Regions from separate parts of the Janthinobacterium sp. NKUCC08_JDC genome, predicted to be linked through region 4. Evidence: predicted binding sites of a transcription regulator. Region 4 holds the regulator's gene; each other region holds the start of a gene.
What was found. The regulator FNR, encoded in region 4, switches genes on or off when oxygen is low (the NO sensors DNR and NnrR bind a similar motif). The targets are predictions, from matches to a motif close to TTGATNNNNATCAA.
Positions count from the first base shown of each region.

Region 1: a site for FNR is predicted at 2,497-2,510, ahead of KO538_RS21820 (universal stress protein). Genes of this name have one in related genera too.
Region 2: a site for FNR is predicted at 1,324-1,337, ahead of KO538_RS11035 (bacteriohemerythrin). Genes of this name have one in related genera too.
Region 3: a site for FNR is predicted at 2,346-2,359, ahead of nirK (copper-containing nitrite reductase). Genes of this name have one in related genera too.

Region 1 covers NZ_JAHKQW010000011.1:92,657-96,498, reverse strand. The annotation lists gene KO538_RS21835 (serine hydrolase domain-containing protein) at 1-226, shown strand, start outside; gene KO538_RS21830 (glycine zipper domain-containing protein) at 404-970, shown strand; gene KO538_RS21825 (hypothetical protein) at 1,167-1,526, shown strand; gene KO538_RS21820 (universal stress protein) at 1,547-2,413, opposite strand; gene phbB (acetoacetyl-CoA reductase) at 2,582-3,328, shown strand; gene KO538_RS21810 (TraR/DksA family transcriptional regulator) at 3,491-3,842, opposite strand, start outside.
Region 2 covers NZ_JAHKQW010000003.1:246,107-249,948, reverse strand. The annotation lists gene KO538_RS11050 (sulfite reductase flavoprotein subunit alpha) at 1-607, shown strand, start outside; gene KO538_RS11045 (hypothetical protein) at 719-904, shown strand; gene KO538_RS11040 (hypothetical protein) at 1,056-1,211, shown strand; gene KO538_RS11035 (bacteriohemerythrin) at 1,413-1,811, shown strand; gene KO538_RS11030 (hypothetical protein) at 1,815-2,654, opposite strand; gene KO538_RS11025 (TonB-dependent siderophore receptor) at 2,979-3,842, shown strand, end outside.
Region 3 covers NZ_JAHKQW010000002.1:349,860-353,701, forward strand. The annotation lists gene KO538_RS07615 (nitric-oxide reductase large subunit) at 1-74, opposite strand, end outside; gene ytfE (iron-sulfur cluster repair protein YtfE) at 89-766, opposite strand; gene nirK (copper-containing nitrite reductase) at 793-2,277, opposite strand; gene norR (nitric oxide reductase transcriptional regulator NorR) at 2,428-3,842, shown strand, end outside.
Region 4 covers NZ_JAHKQW010000004.1:378,506-382,347, reverse strand. The annotation lists gene ccoP (cytochrome-c oxidase, cbb3-type subunit III) at 1-260, shown strand, start outside; gene ccoG (cytochrome c oxidase accessory protein CcoG) at 265-1,647, shown strand; gene KO538_RS14060 (FixH family protein) at 1,702-2,226, shown strand; gene fnr (fumarate/nitrate reduction transcriptional regulator Fnr) at 2,230-2,988, opposite strand; gene KO538_RS14050 (response regulator) at 3,228-3,842, shown strand, end outside.

The sequences.
Region 1 (3,842 bases), on a different contig from region 4:
CGTGGCGCAAGGCATGGCCGTGCTGCAGGCCGCCGTCCGCCTGCATCCGCGCGACGCGAATCTGCAGGATAGCCTGGCCGAGTTTTATGTCGAGCAAGGCTTGCACCCGCAGGCTGTCGAGGCCTACCGGCAGGCGCTGCGGCTCGATCCCCGCTATCCGGGCGCCGTGGGCGCAAAAGCGGCGATCATCCGCCTCGCTGGCGAGACGAAGGCGCTGGCGCCTTAGAACAGCTAATGGGCTTTGCGCGCACAACAATTCCTGTCCGATATCCGTAGCCCGTACGGCGCAGCCGCATGATTGGCGGCTGTGTGCGCAAGCGAACGGTATTTCGCCGGCGGCAAGCGCACGCTAGCCAGGCAAGCGGCGCACGGTGCGCCAGCAGCCGACCAGGAGGGCCGTATCATGTCACGCATCATCGCAGGTCATTTTCAGTTGCAGGAGCAGATCGACGCCGCGCGCGCGGCCCTGAACCAGGCGGGCTTTCCCGACAGCCGCATCAGTTCCTTCTTTGTCAACCAGCCGGGCCAGCATGATTTGCACGCGCTTGGCGGCGACCGCGACATGTCGCCTGGGGCCAAGGAAACGCCGGAAGGCGTAGTGGAAGGCGCGGCCGTCGGGGCCGCCGTCGGTGCGGGCATCGGCGCGGCCACCACCCTGGCGACGGGGCCGCTGGGCCCGGTGGTGGGGGCGCTCGTGGGCGCCCATGTGGGTTCGCTCTACAGTTTCAATAAAATGAAAGACGCGGGCGAACCCGAAGCAAATGGCGAGGGTAATGGCGAAAACCGCCGCCAGCCCCGCCATCCGGGCATGCTGATCGCCGTCGCGCTCGGTGGCCCCGACGAGCGCGAACGGGCGCTCGAGACCTTGCACCGTCTCGGCGCCGAGCACATTGAGGAAGCGGAAGGCACGATCGCCAATGGCGACTGGCTGGATTTCGATCCGCTCAGCATACCCGTACTGGTGGCGTGAATCGGCGCGCCAGCCGCGGAATATGCATAAATTCCGCGCTGCATGAAATTTAGGTATGATCCTTGTTAGTATTCGTAATTATTGGTAAACAATGCCGACAGGGATAGTTTCCGCGCGCCCGAAGTGACACTGGACCAAGGTGACTGCCTGTAGTACTTGCCTCGCATGCTAACGGGTATGAATAGGAGGTCGCGTCATGACACAGGCATGGTTCATTCTGACACGGGCCGATGGGCGCGACATCTGCGCGCCCTCGCCGGCACAGCTGGCCGATGCGCTGGCCGAGGTCTACCGCGGCGGCGCCGTGGCGCAGGATGGCAGCCCGGCCGCCGTCCTGTTGCGTTTTGGTTACGACGATGGCTTGATGTATCAGGTCGAGGTCGCTAGCGGAGGCGAAGTCACTTTCGAGGAATGGTCGGACCGCGATTGCGAAATCGCCCTGGCCAGTCCGCGCCACATGTCGGCCCTGCCGCAGGACGACGCGCTGCAGCTGTGGCAGTGGCTGGCGCAGCGCCAGGTGGCGAAGATCCGCAGCCAGCCCTGGCAGGGCGGCTAGCCCGCCGCTTTCAATACGCCCTAGTGCGCCATCAGCACGGGGATCGTCATGCTTTGCAGAATCGTGCGCGTGACGCCACCGAGGATGGTTTCGCGCAGGCGCGAATGGCCATACGCCCCCATCACCAGCAAGTCGGCCGACAGGTCGGCCGCCTGCGACAGCAGCGCTTCGCCGATATCGCCGCGCCGCACGCCACCGCCATCGAGCAAATGCAGCCGCGCTTCCACGCCGTGGCGCGCCAGGTATTGCGTCAGTTCCGCACCCGGCTGTTCGCCGTGCTCGGCGGCATGCACCTGGGCGTCGAAGATGGCCACGTGGACTTGGCCGGCGCGCTGCAGCAGGGGCAGGGCGGCGCTCACGGCGCGGCTCGCTTCCTTGCTGGCGTTCCAGGATATGAGTACATTGCGCGCGGCCGCCGGCGGCGCCAGCAGGGGCAGCGGCGGCGCATACGGCACGATCAGCACGGGACGTCCCGAATGCAGCAGCACGTAGGCGGGAAAGTCGCGCATCACGGACGGCGACTTATCCTTGGCATTGTATTGGCTGATGACGACCAGGTCCGCGTAGCGGGCCAGCAGGCTGATGCCGCCCGCCGCCTCGTCGTCGAGCACGCGCTGTTCGAACGAGGCGACGCCGGCCGCGCGCACTTGCGCCTCGAAACCGTCGAGGGCGCGCGTGGCCCGGTCGCGCAGGAAGTTCAGGTGCAAGCTCAGGTTCGGGTCGGCATCGAGGTCGGGCTGGTTCTGGTACAGCAGGCGCGACACGCCCGTCAGCGCCACACCCGTCAGGTGGCCGCCGCAAGCCTGGGCGATGCTGGCCGCCGCTTCGATGCGGGCGGCGCGCCCGGCGCTGTCGTCGATGTGGAGCAATACGGTCTTGTACGTCATGGCTTGTCCTCTCGCTTTGCAGTAGCGGCCATTCTGGCACAGTCCGGGGTGCCGGCCGCGCACGACTGCATCAGGCTGAGCACTTGATCTGGCGCAAGGCTGGCAATAAAAACTGCTCCTACACTTGGTGCCACGCAGAACAACCATAACAAGCGGGGAGAGACAGTCATGAAGGAACAAAAGGTAGCGCTGGTCACGGGCGGCATGGGCGGCCTGGGCACGGCCTTGTGCCGCCGCCTGCATGGGGCGGGCTTTGCCGTTGTGGCCGCGCATACGCCGGGCAATGCGCGGGTGGCAAGCTGGCTCGACGAGCAGCAGGCGCAGCAGTATTACTTTCATCCGCTGTCCATCGACGTGAGCGATTTCGATGCCTGCAGCGTAGCCGTGTCCAGCGTGCTGGCGCAGTTCGGCCGCATCGACGTGCTCGTCAACAACGCCGGCATCACGCGCGACCAGAGCATGCGCAAGATGGAGTTGCCGCACTGGTCCGAGGTCATGCGCACCAATCTCGACAGCCTGTTCAACATGAGCAAGCAGGTGCTCGAACCGATGCTGGCCAACCGCTGGGGCCGCATCATCAATATCTCGTCCGTCAATGGCCAGAAGGGCGCGTTTGGCCAGTGCAACTATGCGGCCGCCAAGGCGGGCGTGCATGGCTTCAGCAAGGCGCTGGCGCTGGAAGTGGCGCGCCACGGCATCACCGTCAACACGGTCTCGCCCGGCTACCTGCGCACGCAGATGGTGACGGCCGTGCCCGCCGATATCATGGAAACGAAGATCCTGCCGCAAATTCCCCTGGGCCGCCTGGGCGAGCCGGACGAAGTGGCGGCCCTGGTCGCTTACCTGGCGTCGGACGAGGCCGCGTTTGTCACGGGCGCGAACATCGCCATCAATGGCGGACAGCACATGAGTTAAGCAAGCGTACAGCTTGCACAGAGGCAATGGCAGTAGAGGAGACCCGTCCACCCAGCTGGCGCACAGACGCTGGCGGCGGACGGCAGGCAATGGCAGTCACGCTGGAAAACAAGGGTAGGGCAGCGATGCCTTGCCCTTTGTTGTTGCGCAGTCATGCAGCCGTTATGGTACCGGGCGCCGGGCTTTTTCCAGCCGCGTCTGGCAATCGATGCACAGCCGTGCTTCGGGGCGGGCGTTCAGGCGCGACAGGCCGATGGCTTCGCCGCAGTTGTCGCACAGGCCGTAGCTGCCATCGGCAAACTTGGCCAGCGCGTGCTTGATGATGGCCAGCTGCGCCAGGTTGTGTTCGGCCGCTTCGCTGACGAGGGCGTTCAAGGTGCGCACGCTGGCGTTGTCTGCCGGCGAGGCTTCGATTTCATTGAGCAAGGAGGCGCGCGCGTCCGCTTCGGCCGCTTCGTTCTCGATCTGTTCCAGCAACGCCAGCTTGCGTTGCTCCAGCACGCCCTGCAGGCGC
Region 2 (3,842 bases), on a different contig from region 4:
GCCCCGCAGCTATTCGCTCGCTTCGCTGCCATCCGATGCCGAACTGCAGTTGCTGGTGCGCCAGGAACGCCATGCGGGCGAGGACAACCAGGGATTTGGCGTCTGTTCCGGCTGGCTCACGCGCTTCGCCCCTCTGGGCGGCCCCATCCGCTTGCGCCTGCAAGCCAATCCCGCCTTCGCGCCCGCCCTGGCCGACGTGCCCTGCATTTATATCGGCAACGGTTCCGGCCTGGCCGGCCTGCGTGCCCACTTGCGCGCGCGCCACCGGGCGGGGCTAGCCCACAACTGGCTGCTGTTCGGCGAGCGCCAGCAAGCTTTTGACAGCGTCTGCGGCGAAGAGTTGCAAGGCTGGCTCGACGCTGGCCACCTGGCGCGCCTGGACAGGGTCTTTTCGCGCGATGGCGAAACCCGGGAATACGTGCAAGACCGCCTGCGCGCCAACGCTGAAGAGTTGCGCGAGTGGCTGGCGCAAGGCGCCATCGTCTACGTATGCGGCAGCCTGCAAGGCATGGCGGCAGGAATCGATGCTGTACTGCAAGAAGTGCTGGGCCAGGAGGGCCTCGACGCCCTGCTGGCGGCCGGACGCTACCGCCGCGACGTGTATTGACTTAGATCAGGCTGCCGCCCGCGCCGCCCGGCTATGTGGGCAGGCGCACGGTCAGCACCAGCCATCGCACTAGAGTGGAGTCATTCCCACCCACTGCCTGAGAGGCTAGCCATGAAAAATCCCTGGATGAGCATGTACCTGAGCGCCGCCAACCGCATCGCCAACACGGCGCGCGGCCACGCCACGGCCGCCGTCAAGCGCGAGGCGGCGAAAAATACGCGGCAGTTGACGCAAGTGTGGTTCGATTCCTTCCTGCCGCCCGCAAGCAAGCCACGGCGCAGCCGCAAGGCCAAATAGGCCCTTGGGAGCAGGCGAACTGGTGCAGTGCATCACAGCAATAAGTTGAAGTTACGACCAGGTGAACTAAACTGCAAGCATGGTAGTACATATGGAAGTGACCGGCAGGCACCGCATCCCCGCGCCGCCGCCGGGACACCGGGAGACGACCATGTTGACGCTCAAAGTGCTGGCCTGCCTTGCCCTGTCGGCCCTGATGCTTGCGCCCCTCGTGTTGAGGGATACGATGCAGCTATCAGCCGGACAGCAGTTGCAGGTGCCCAATGTCGATGCGCATGCCATGTGGAGCCATTGGCCCAAGCAATAATACGCGCTCGGTAACACGTCGCATTGAGGAAAACCGCTTTATTGCGGATGGGGATTTGTTCCCCGTTTTCCTTCATTTCTCAGTGCCCCCCCCTCCCCTCTTCAGCATATTTTTGATCCAGGTCATGGATTTGAAGCGTGGCTGCGCCCACACTGGAACAGTCCGCTTCGCACCGCGACGGACTTAACCGGGAGCATCGGCATGGGTAAATCGCATTGGAAGGATGAGATGGCGCTGGGTGTTCCCGTCATCGACGAGGCGCATGAGGCGCTGTTTCAGGAGCTGGCGCGGCTGCAGCAATTGGGCGACCAGCATTTCAGCGTGGCGTTTCGCGAGCTGATTGCGGCCGTCGAACGCGATTTCCGCGAGGAAGAGGATTTGATGGAAGAAATCGCCTTTCCCTCGCTGGCCAACCACCGCGAACAGCATGCGCGCGTGCTCAGCGGCTTGCACCATGCCTGGGCCGCCGTCGATGAAGGCGACCTGGAACAGGGACGCCATGCGCTGTCGCTGTTGCCGCAATGGTTGATCTTCCACCAGGCCACCATGGACCTGGCCCTGGCGGCGGCGCTGGAACTGGTGCAGCGCCAGCCCAATTAGACGCTACAGCAGCAGCACCGTCGCCTGCTCGGGCATGACCACGCGGTAGTGTCCCGGGTATTTGTCTTCGCCGTCGAAAATCTTGCAAAACACGGGCTGGTTGATGTCGTTGACGGCCGCCTCGTTCATGGGCAAGGTGGCGATCAGCTGTTCTCCATCCATCAACTGCAAGGCGCTGCCCCGCTCGGCCGCGCAAAAGGCCAGCGATTGCACGTCGCTGGCGAACGGCCGCTTGTACCACGGGGTGATGGCCCGCACGGCGCGCCGGGCGTCGTGCAAGACTTGCCCCACGCGCGTGACGTTCCACGCATCGCGCGCCACGGCGGGCTGCAGGACGATATTCGCCGTCAGCTCACCCCTGCCCTTGTTCACCAGGAAAGTGCCATCTTGCGCGGCGATATCGTCGTTGAGCGGCACGACAAACACGCCGCCGTCAGACACCTTGATCGGCATGGGCGCGCCATTGCCTTGCAAGGCTACGCGCACGTCGTCGATGGTGGCGCTCAGCTTGGCAGGAATCAGGCGCAGGGCCATGACCACGCTGCCGCTCGACACTTGCCACACTTTCCTGGCCGTCAGATAACTTTCGCGGTAAGCCGTGAAGCGCACGCGTGGCGCCTTGGCGTCGCTGCTGGCCGTGATCGTCACCGTTTGCGGTGGCAGCGCCTCTTCCACTGGCGCGGCGGGCGTGACCGGCGCAAGAGGTGCTGGCATGGTATCGGTGGCGGGCGGCACGCTGGCGCTCTGCAGCGGCGCGGGAACAGCCAGCGGCGTCGCGTGTTCCTGGGCCTGGCCCAGCGACACGACACACAACCATCCAGCACAAGCGATCCATGTACGCATGCATTTCTTTCAATGAGGAAAATATTTTGTCAGCGCCTGCATTATCGCAGAAGGCCAGACCTTACGCCGCCATGGGCTTCTGCACAGTTTTGGTGCGCACGCTTGATTATTTGGCAAATACCACCTATATTGATAATGATTCCCATTCACGAAATTGAAGGGAATCGCGCGCCCTTCCTTTCCACTGCCCGTCCGCGCCGGGCCTTGCGGTGGAACTGCTATCCAAGCCAGACCACGGGCCAGCGTCACGCCATCCCCCCAGCTACTGCGCACCTCGCCAGACGAGATAGGAACACTCACGACTAAAAATATTCCAGGAAAATGATGCAATCAACGACAGTCTCCTCTTCTTCGCGCCAGCCCGCCTTGCGCCCCCATCTGTTACACATCAGCTTGCTGAGCCTTGCCGCCGGCGTGGTTTTGCCCGCACAGGCCGCCGACGCGGCCGCGGCCGCGGCCGACGTCACCATGCCGGCCGTCACCGTACTGGGCCAGTCGACGGCGACGACGGAAGGCACGCAGTCGTACACGGCAGGCGAAGCACGTAGCGCCACGCGCATGGAGCTGACCTTGCGCGAGACGCCGCAATCGGTCAGCGTCATCACACGCCAGTTGCTCGACGACCTGGGCGCCGTGCGGCTGGACCAGGCGCTGGCGCAGACGACGGGCATCCAGGTGGGCCAGAACGACACGGAGCGCACGCGGTTTTATGCGCGCGGCTTCGGCATCAACAATCTCCAGATCGACGGCATGGCGCGCGGCGGCAATGCGCCGCTGCAAGACACGATCCTGTATGACCGTATCGAAGTCGTGCGCGGCGCCACCGGCTTGATGGGCGGCACGGGCGATCCGTCGGCCACCATCAACATGATACGCAAGCGGCCCACGAAGGAATTCCAGGTCAGCGCCGGCCTCATCATGGGCCGCTGGGACGACCAGCGCTTCGAAGCCGACCTGTCCACGCCGCTGAACGCGGAGGGCAGCGTGCGGGCGCGCACGGCCCTGGCCTGGCAAAAACGCGATTCCTACCTGGACATGTATCACGAACACAAGACGGTCGGCATGGTCATCGTCGAGGCGGACTTGCGCCCCGGCACCTTGCTGACGGCCGGCGTCGACTTCCAGGACAACAAGCCCACGGGCGCCACCTGGGGTGCCGTGCCTTACTGGAATGCGGATGGCAGCCTG
Region 3 (3,842 bases), on a different contig from region 4:
TAGTAGCCGAGCAGCGAAAACGTCACGATCAGCACACCGATCAGGGTGAACCAGAGTTTTTTGTAGGGACCCATGGGTCTTTCCTTTGTCAGTGCACCACGGCCGGCGCAAAGCGCTCGAACAGGATATTGTTTTCAGTATGGATGTGCGCCATCAGGTCTTCGCGGAAGGTGCGCAAGCCCGTGTACAGCGCGCGCCAGGTGGTGCAGGCGCCGGCCGGCGCGGTGATGTCGTTCGTCATTTCCTCCATCGCGCGCAAGGCCACGCCATGGTCGTCGTGCTCCATGCGCATCACGTTGATGGGCGCGCCGGCCCGTGGGCCCTGGCCGCGCACGATCATGGGGAACAGCACGTCTTCTTCCTTGCGCATATGGCTTTCCAGTTCCTGCGCCATGGCCGACAGGTGTTCCGCCAGCCCGTGCGGACAGTCGGCGCGGTCGCCATGCACCTGCTCGACCTTGCGCGCCAGGCGTATCAGCTCGGGCAGCTGCTCGCGGTGCACGGCGTGGTAGCGCGACAGGATGTGTTCCACCAGCTCGGTGGCCGAGGCTTCCTGCCAGTCACGCTCGCCGCTGGCGTCAGTCCGTTCTGCCAGCACTTGCAGTTCCTTGACGATGGGCGCCGTGTCCACGCCGGCCGCTTCGGCCGCCGCGCGCAGGGTCTTGTTGCCGCCGCAGCAGAAATCCAGGCGGTGCGCATCGAACAGGCGCGTGGCGCCGGGGATGCGGCGGGCCAGCTGGCCCAGGGATTGGTCGATCATTTCCATAATGGTTCCTTGAGGATGAATGGGGTTTATTGACGGGCGCCGGCGTGGTAGACGCCGGGCACGGGTTCGCCAGTCACTTCCAGCACGCCCACGGCGCCCTTGCCGGCGCGCGACAGCGCATGGTCGACCAGCAGATAGCTGCCAGGATGCTGTACCTTGAGTTCGACGATGGTCGCGCCGCCCGGTGCCACAAGCGTCGTTTGCACGTCGTGTTTCGGGCTGCTGATCGAGCCTTCGCTGTACACCTTGTCGAAGATCTCGCCGATGATGTGGAACGATGAAATCTTGTTCGGGCCGCCGACGCCGAAATAGATGCGCACCGTCTCGCCGACTTTCGCCTGCAGTTTGTGCGTCTTGCTCAGGGCGCCCACTTCGCCGTTGAAGACGTAGTAGTCGGGCAGCTCATTGGCCATTTTTTCCAGGTTCGCTTCCTGGTGCACGGGTGCGCCATGCGGACGGCCCGTGTACATCTCGCCCTGCATCACGTAATACTCGCGGTCGACTTTTGACAGGCCGCCTTCCGGTTCGACCAGGATCATGCCGTACATGCCGGCCGCGATATGCTGCGGCACCAGCGGCGTGGCGCAGTGGTACACATACAGGCCCGGATTGAGCGCCTTGAAAGTGACGGTTTTTTCCTGCCCTGGCGCCACCTGCGTGTGCTGTCCGCCGCCATGGCCGCCCGTCACGGCGTGCAGGTCGATCGAGTGGATCATCTTGCTGTCCTTGGCGTTGAACAGGGTCAGCTCCACCGTGTCGCCCACCTTCGCGCGCAGCATGGGGCCGGGCACTTGCCGGTTGAAGGTCCAGTAGGTAAAACTGGTGCCGTCATCGAGCTTGCCCGGCAATTCCACCGTCTCCATCCGGTATTTCAGGGTTTGCGGCGCGCGCGCGCCGATGGCGGTCGGCACGGAGGCCGGATTGGCCGCCACGCTGACGGCCGAGGGATCGGGACCGCGCATCGGCGATGGCGCGGGCGTGTACAGGGCCAGCGCGGCGGCCTGGCTCGATTCGCTGGCAGCGCTGCCGGCGCCAGCGGCCTTCGGTGCCGCCGTCTCGGCCAGCGAAGTGCCGCTCACTTCCAGCTTGCCTTCCATGCCGATCTGGCGGTGGCCGGGGATCGAGCAGTAATAGGTGAACGTGCCGGCGCGCGTGACCTTGAAGCGCACGGTGGTGCTGCCGCTGTTGGCGCTGAACTTGGCCGATGCGACGTTCAGTTCCGGGATCAGCAGATCGTGCTCGGCGCCTTCGCCGCTTTTCAGCACCAGTTCCACCGTGTCGCCCACCTTGGCCGACAGCACGGGGTTGACCTGGCCCTTGGCGTCGATGAACACCATCTTGCCGTCGACGATATTGGTTTGCAGTTCATAGCGCTTGACCGCGGCGGCGGCCGGTTTGGCGGCGGTGGCGGCGGCGCTGGCAGGGAGGCTCACCTGGGCTTGCACGGACAGGGGCATGGCCAGTACGCAGACGGCGGCGGCAATGGCGCGGAGGGAGGGAGTCGTTTTCATCAAGCTTTCCTTGGTCTTGTATGCCGGTTCGGCACTCTTACCTAGGCAATCCGTGTGCCAGGAAAAACTTGTTTTAAATCAACGATTTGAAAAATGCAGGGTCGATATGACCCTGTTCAAGCATGGTCCGTTGTACCCTGCATGGTACTTATGACCACCACTGCCACCCACCTGCTGTTACTCACCGACCTGGTCGCCGACCTGCCCGTGGCCGTGCGCCTGCAGCGCCTCGTCGGCAGCCTGCGCGCCCACTTCGGCTGCGAGGCCGTGGCCTTGCTGAAAATCGATGGCGAGCATCTGCGCCCCGTGGCGATGGCCGGCCTGGCCAACGACGCGCTGGGACGCCGCTTCGCCGTCGCCGGCCATCCGCGCCTGGCCGCCATCCTGCAGCGGCGCGGCGTGCTGTGCTTCCATCACGACAGCTCGCTGCCCGATCCCTACGATGGCCTGATCGCCGAGCGGGCCGGCGAGCCGCTGCCCGTGCATGACTGCATGGGCATGGCGCTGGACCTGGAAGGCGAACGCTGGGGCGTGATCACGCTCGACGCGCTGCAGGTGGGCACCTTCGATACGCAGGCACAGCGCGACCTGGGCGAACTGGCCTGCGCCATCGAAGCGGCCGTGCGCGTGACGCGCCTGGAGACGGAAATCCGCGCCTTGCGCCTGTCGGGCGGCGCCATGCTGGCCGATGCCCAAGCGCCGCGCGAGGAACACGATTTCGTGGGCCAGAGCAGCGCCATCACGCACTTGCTGCACGAATTGCAGGTGGTCGCCGATTCCGAACTGCCCGTGCTGCTGCTGGGAGAGACGGGCGTCGGCAAGGAATTGTGCGCGCACCGCCTGCACCGGCTGTCGCGCCGCGCGGGCAAGCCTTTGATCCACGTCAATTGCGCGGCCTTGCCCGAGTCCCTGGCCGAAAGCGAATTGTTTGGCCATGTGCGCGGTGCGTTTTCCGGCGCCGTCAGCGACCGGCCCGGGCGCTTCGAGGCGGCCGAAGGGGGCACCCTGTTTCTCGATGAAGTGGGGGAATTGCCATTGTCGATACAGGCCAAGCTGCTGCGCACCTTGCAAAATGGCGAAATCCAGCGCCTGGGCGCGGACCGGCCGCGCCGGGTCAACGTGCGCGTGATCGCCGCCACCAACCGCAGCCTGCGCGAACACGTGCGCGACGGCTCGTTCCGCGCCGACCTGTACCACCGTTTATCCGTGTATCCCGTGCCGATTCCGCCGCTGCGCGAGCGGGGCAATGACGTGCTGCTGCTGGCCGGGGGTTTCCTGGAACTGAACCGCGCGCGCCTGGGCTTGCGCAGCCTGCGCCTGTCCGCCGCGGCGGAAAACGCCTTGTGCCACTACCGCTGGCCGGGCAATGTGCGCGAACTGGAACATGTGATCAGCCGGGCCGCACTGAAAGCCGTGATACGCGGCGCTGACCGCAAGGACATCGTGACCCTGGAAACGGATATGCTCGACCTCGATGCGCTGGAAGCGCCGGCCGGCACGGACGCGCTGCCGCTGGCGCCAGCCGCATGCGGCACACCGGCGGCGCCGCTGCTATCGATGCATCA
Region 4 (3,842 bases):
CCGTGCTGGGCAAGGCCAAGTTTGGCGCCTGCATGGCCTGTCATGGCGCCGATGCGAAGGGTAACCAGATGCTCGGTGCGCCGAATCTGACGGACAAGGTCTGGCTGTACGGCGGCAGCGCCGATACCATCATGGAAACCGTACGCAAGGGACGCAGCAACACCATGCCGGCCTTCAGCGATTTCCTCGGCGAATCCAAGGTACACGTGCTGTCGGCGTATGTCTGGAGCCTGTCGAATCCTCAGACGCCCGTGAAATGATGTAATGGAACCTCAAGTCATCAAGATGTATGCGGCCCGCGAGCAGATCTACCCTCGCGAGGCCAAAGGACGCTACGCTACCTGGCGATGGGTATGCGTATGGCTTACCCAGCTCGCGTTCTACGGCTTGCCGTGGTTGACCTGGAATGGCAGGCAAGCCCTGCTGTTCGACTTGACCACGCGCAAGTTCTACATTTTCGGCGTCGTGCTGTGGCCCCAGGATTTCATCTATCTGGCGGCCCTGCTGATCATCTGTGCGTATTTGTTGTTCCTCGTCACGGCCATTGCCGGGCGGGTGTGGTGCGGGTTCTCTTGCCCGCAAACGGTATACACGGAAATCTTCCTGTGGGTCGAACGCCGCATCGAGGGCACGCGCAGCGCGCGCATGGCCCTCGACAAGCAAGGCCCGTCCGTGCGCAAGGCATTCAAGAAGACGGCCAAGCACCTGGTGTGGGGCGCCATCGCCCTGTGGACGGGCTTTACCTTTGTCGGCTACTTCACGCCGATCAAGGAACTGGCGCGCGAGGTGACCACCCTGAATTTCGGTCCCTGGGAATGGTTCTGGGTCTTGTTCTACAGCCTGGCAACCTACGGCAACGCGGGCTGGCTGCGCGAGCAGGTGTGCAAATACATGTGTCCCTATGCGCGCTTCCAGAGCGCCATGTTCGACCAGGACACCCTGATCATTACCTACGATGCCAAGCGCGGCGAACCACGCGGCGCCATGAGCAAGAAGGCCGGCAACAACGACAAGCTGGGCGATTGCATCGACTGCACCCTGTGCGTGCAGGTGTGTCCGACCGGCATCGATATCCGCAACGGCCTGCAGTATGAATGCATCGGCTGCGCCGCCTGCGTCGATGCCTGCAACAGCGTGATGGACAAGGTCGAGCGGCCGCGTGGCCTGATACGCTACAGCACCGACCATGCGATGGAAAACAACTTCAATTCGAAGCAGATACGCCAGCGCGCCATGCGCCCCCGCGTCTTGATCTACACTTCCATCCTGGCCCTGATCATCATCGCCGTATGTACCTCGCTGGCCCTGCGCACGCCCCTGAAAATGGACGTGATCCGCGACCGCGGTTCGATGGGACGCGAAGTGGAAGACGGCATGATCGAAAACGTCTACCGCCTGCAGATCATGAACACGTCCGAGCAAAGCCAGCATTTCAAGATCAGCGCTTCCGGCTTGCCGGGCCTGACCTTGCTGACGCGCGAAGAAGTGACCTTGCAGCCGACGGAAACGCTGGGCTGGCCGATCCGCCTGCGCGTGCCGCACGGCGTGGGCGAGAAGGGGTCGAACAAGATTGCGATCGAATTGCAATCGCTGGACAACCCGTCGCTGCATGTGCGTGAAAGCGCGGTCTTCATCGTGCCGCGTTAATGCAGGAAGGCCGGTCCCCGCATGGGGGCTGGCCGTTTACACAGGAGAAATACCATGTCCGACAGTCTGAAACTGCAGCCTCCCGTTGCACCGTGGTACAAGCATCGCTGGCCATGGCTGCTGATGATCGGCCCCGGCCTGTCCGTGGTCGTCGGCAGCTTCATGGGCTATATCGCGTTTACGCAGCCCGACGCGCTGGTGGTGGGCGATTATTACAAGCAGGGCAAGGCGATCAACCAGGATTTGAAGCGCGACACGATCGCCAGCGACCTGGCGATGGAGACGAGCCTGGCGTACGACGTGGCGCAAGCGCGCCTGAGCGGTTCCGTGCACAGCTTCGGCAAGGCCTACCAGGGACCGCTGCAGCTGCACCTGGCGCATGCGACCCTGCCGGAAAAAGATATCAAGCTGCTGGTGCAGCCCGATGCGGCCGGCAATTTCTCGGTCGCGCTGCCGATGCTCGAGCGCAGCCGCTGGCAGGTGCTGGTGGAAAACGACAAGCGCGAGTGGCGCCTGTCCGGCATCTGGACCTGGCCCGTGCAGCGCAGCATCGCGCTGCATGCGGACGAAGAGTTATAAGCCTTACTTGCAGACGTCCGTGCCTGCCGTAATGGCTTTCAGCTTGGCTGGTTGCAGGATCTCGATCTCGCGGTTCGACACGCGCAGCCAGCCTTCCTTCTTGAATTTGGACAGCAGGCGGCTGACGCTCTCGATGGTCAGGCCCAGGTAGTTGCCGATTTCCTCGCGCGACATGCGCAGCTGGAATTTGCTGCTCGAATAGCCGCGCGCCTCATAGCGCGACGCCAGGTTGACGATGAAGGCGGCAAAACGCTGCGTCGCCTGCATATTGCCCAGCAACAGCATCACGCTTTGCTCGCGCGTGATTTCCTGGCTCATCATGCGGTGGAAATGCCGCAGCAGGGTCGGCATATTGCCCAGCAATTGTTCCAGGCTGGAAAACGGGATTTCACACACTTCGCTGTCTTCCAGCGCCACCGCATTACAGTGGTGGCGGTCGGCGCTGATGGCGTCCATGCCCAGCAGTTCGCCGGCCATCTGGAAACCCGTCACCTGCTCCTCGCCGCCCGGATTGATCTGGTACGTCTTGAAGTGCCCCAGCCGGATCGCGTACAGGTTCTGGAACGAGTCGCCGATGCGGAACAGCGAGGCGCCGCGCACGATCTTGCGGCGGCGGCCGATGATCTGGTCCAGCCTGTCCATGTCGCCCATATCGAGGCCCATCGGCAGGCACAATTGATGCATGCTGCAGGTCGAGCATCGCGCACGCAACGCTTCCACGGTCACTGTGGGCAAGGTTGGAGTGAGGAGCGCTTCAGTCATGTCGGTACCTTTTAGAAAATGCAACAACAAGTTTACTGCATACAGGGTTGCCGTGTGCCAATTTCACCGCAATTTCGGCGAATAAACGACGTTCCGACTTTAATTATATGGCAACATCGTCAAAAGCCCATGCGGGGAGGGCCATTTGCGCGGCGCCGCTTGCCAACTTGATGTATTGATAGGAAAATTCCTAACAGCATTATCTGCCGCCTGTGCCGCCCGGTACTGAAAAGGAAATCATGAAGCCTCTCGGCATCAAAGCAAAAGTCGCGCTGGCCACCAGTCTGACCTCGATCGCCATGATCGCGCTGGTCACCATGATACAGGTGCAGCACATGCGCGACGACTTCACCCGAGTACTGCTGAGCCAGCAGTCATCCCTGATCAGCCGCACCGCTGCCGAGCTCGACGACAAGCTGGGCATGCTGCTGCAGATCGTCACCCTGACGGCCAGGCAGCAGCCGCCGGAATTGATGGCCCAGCCGGCCCAATTGCGCGAATACTATTCGCGCCGCTCGATGCTGGTGCTGTTCGACGACGTGCTGGTGCTTAATGCGCAGGGCGCCGTCGTGGCCGACATGCCGGAAGTGGCGGGGCGCACGGGCATCAACGTTGCCGAGCGCGAGTATTTCCAGACCGTGCTGCGCACGCGCCAGCCCATGATCACCGAGCCGATGCTCGGCAAGTCGAGCGGCATGCCCATCGTGCAGATGGTCGCGCCCGTGCTGGCCGCCGATGGCCAGGTGGCCGGCGTGGTGATCGGCGTGCTGCGCCTGTACAAGGACAACCTGCTGGGACGCCTGCGCTCGGAAAAGATCGGCAAGAGCGGCTATTACTTCATCCTCACGCGCGGC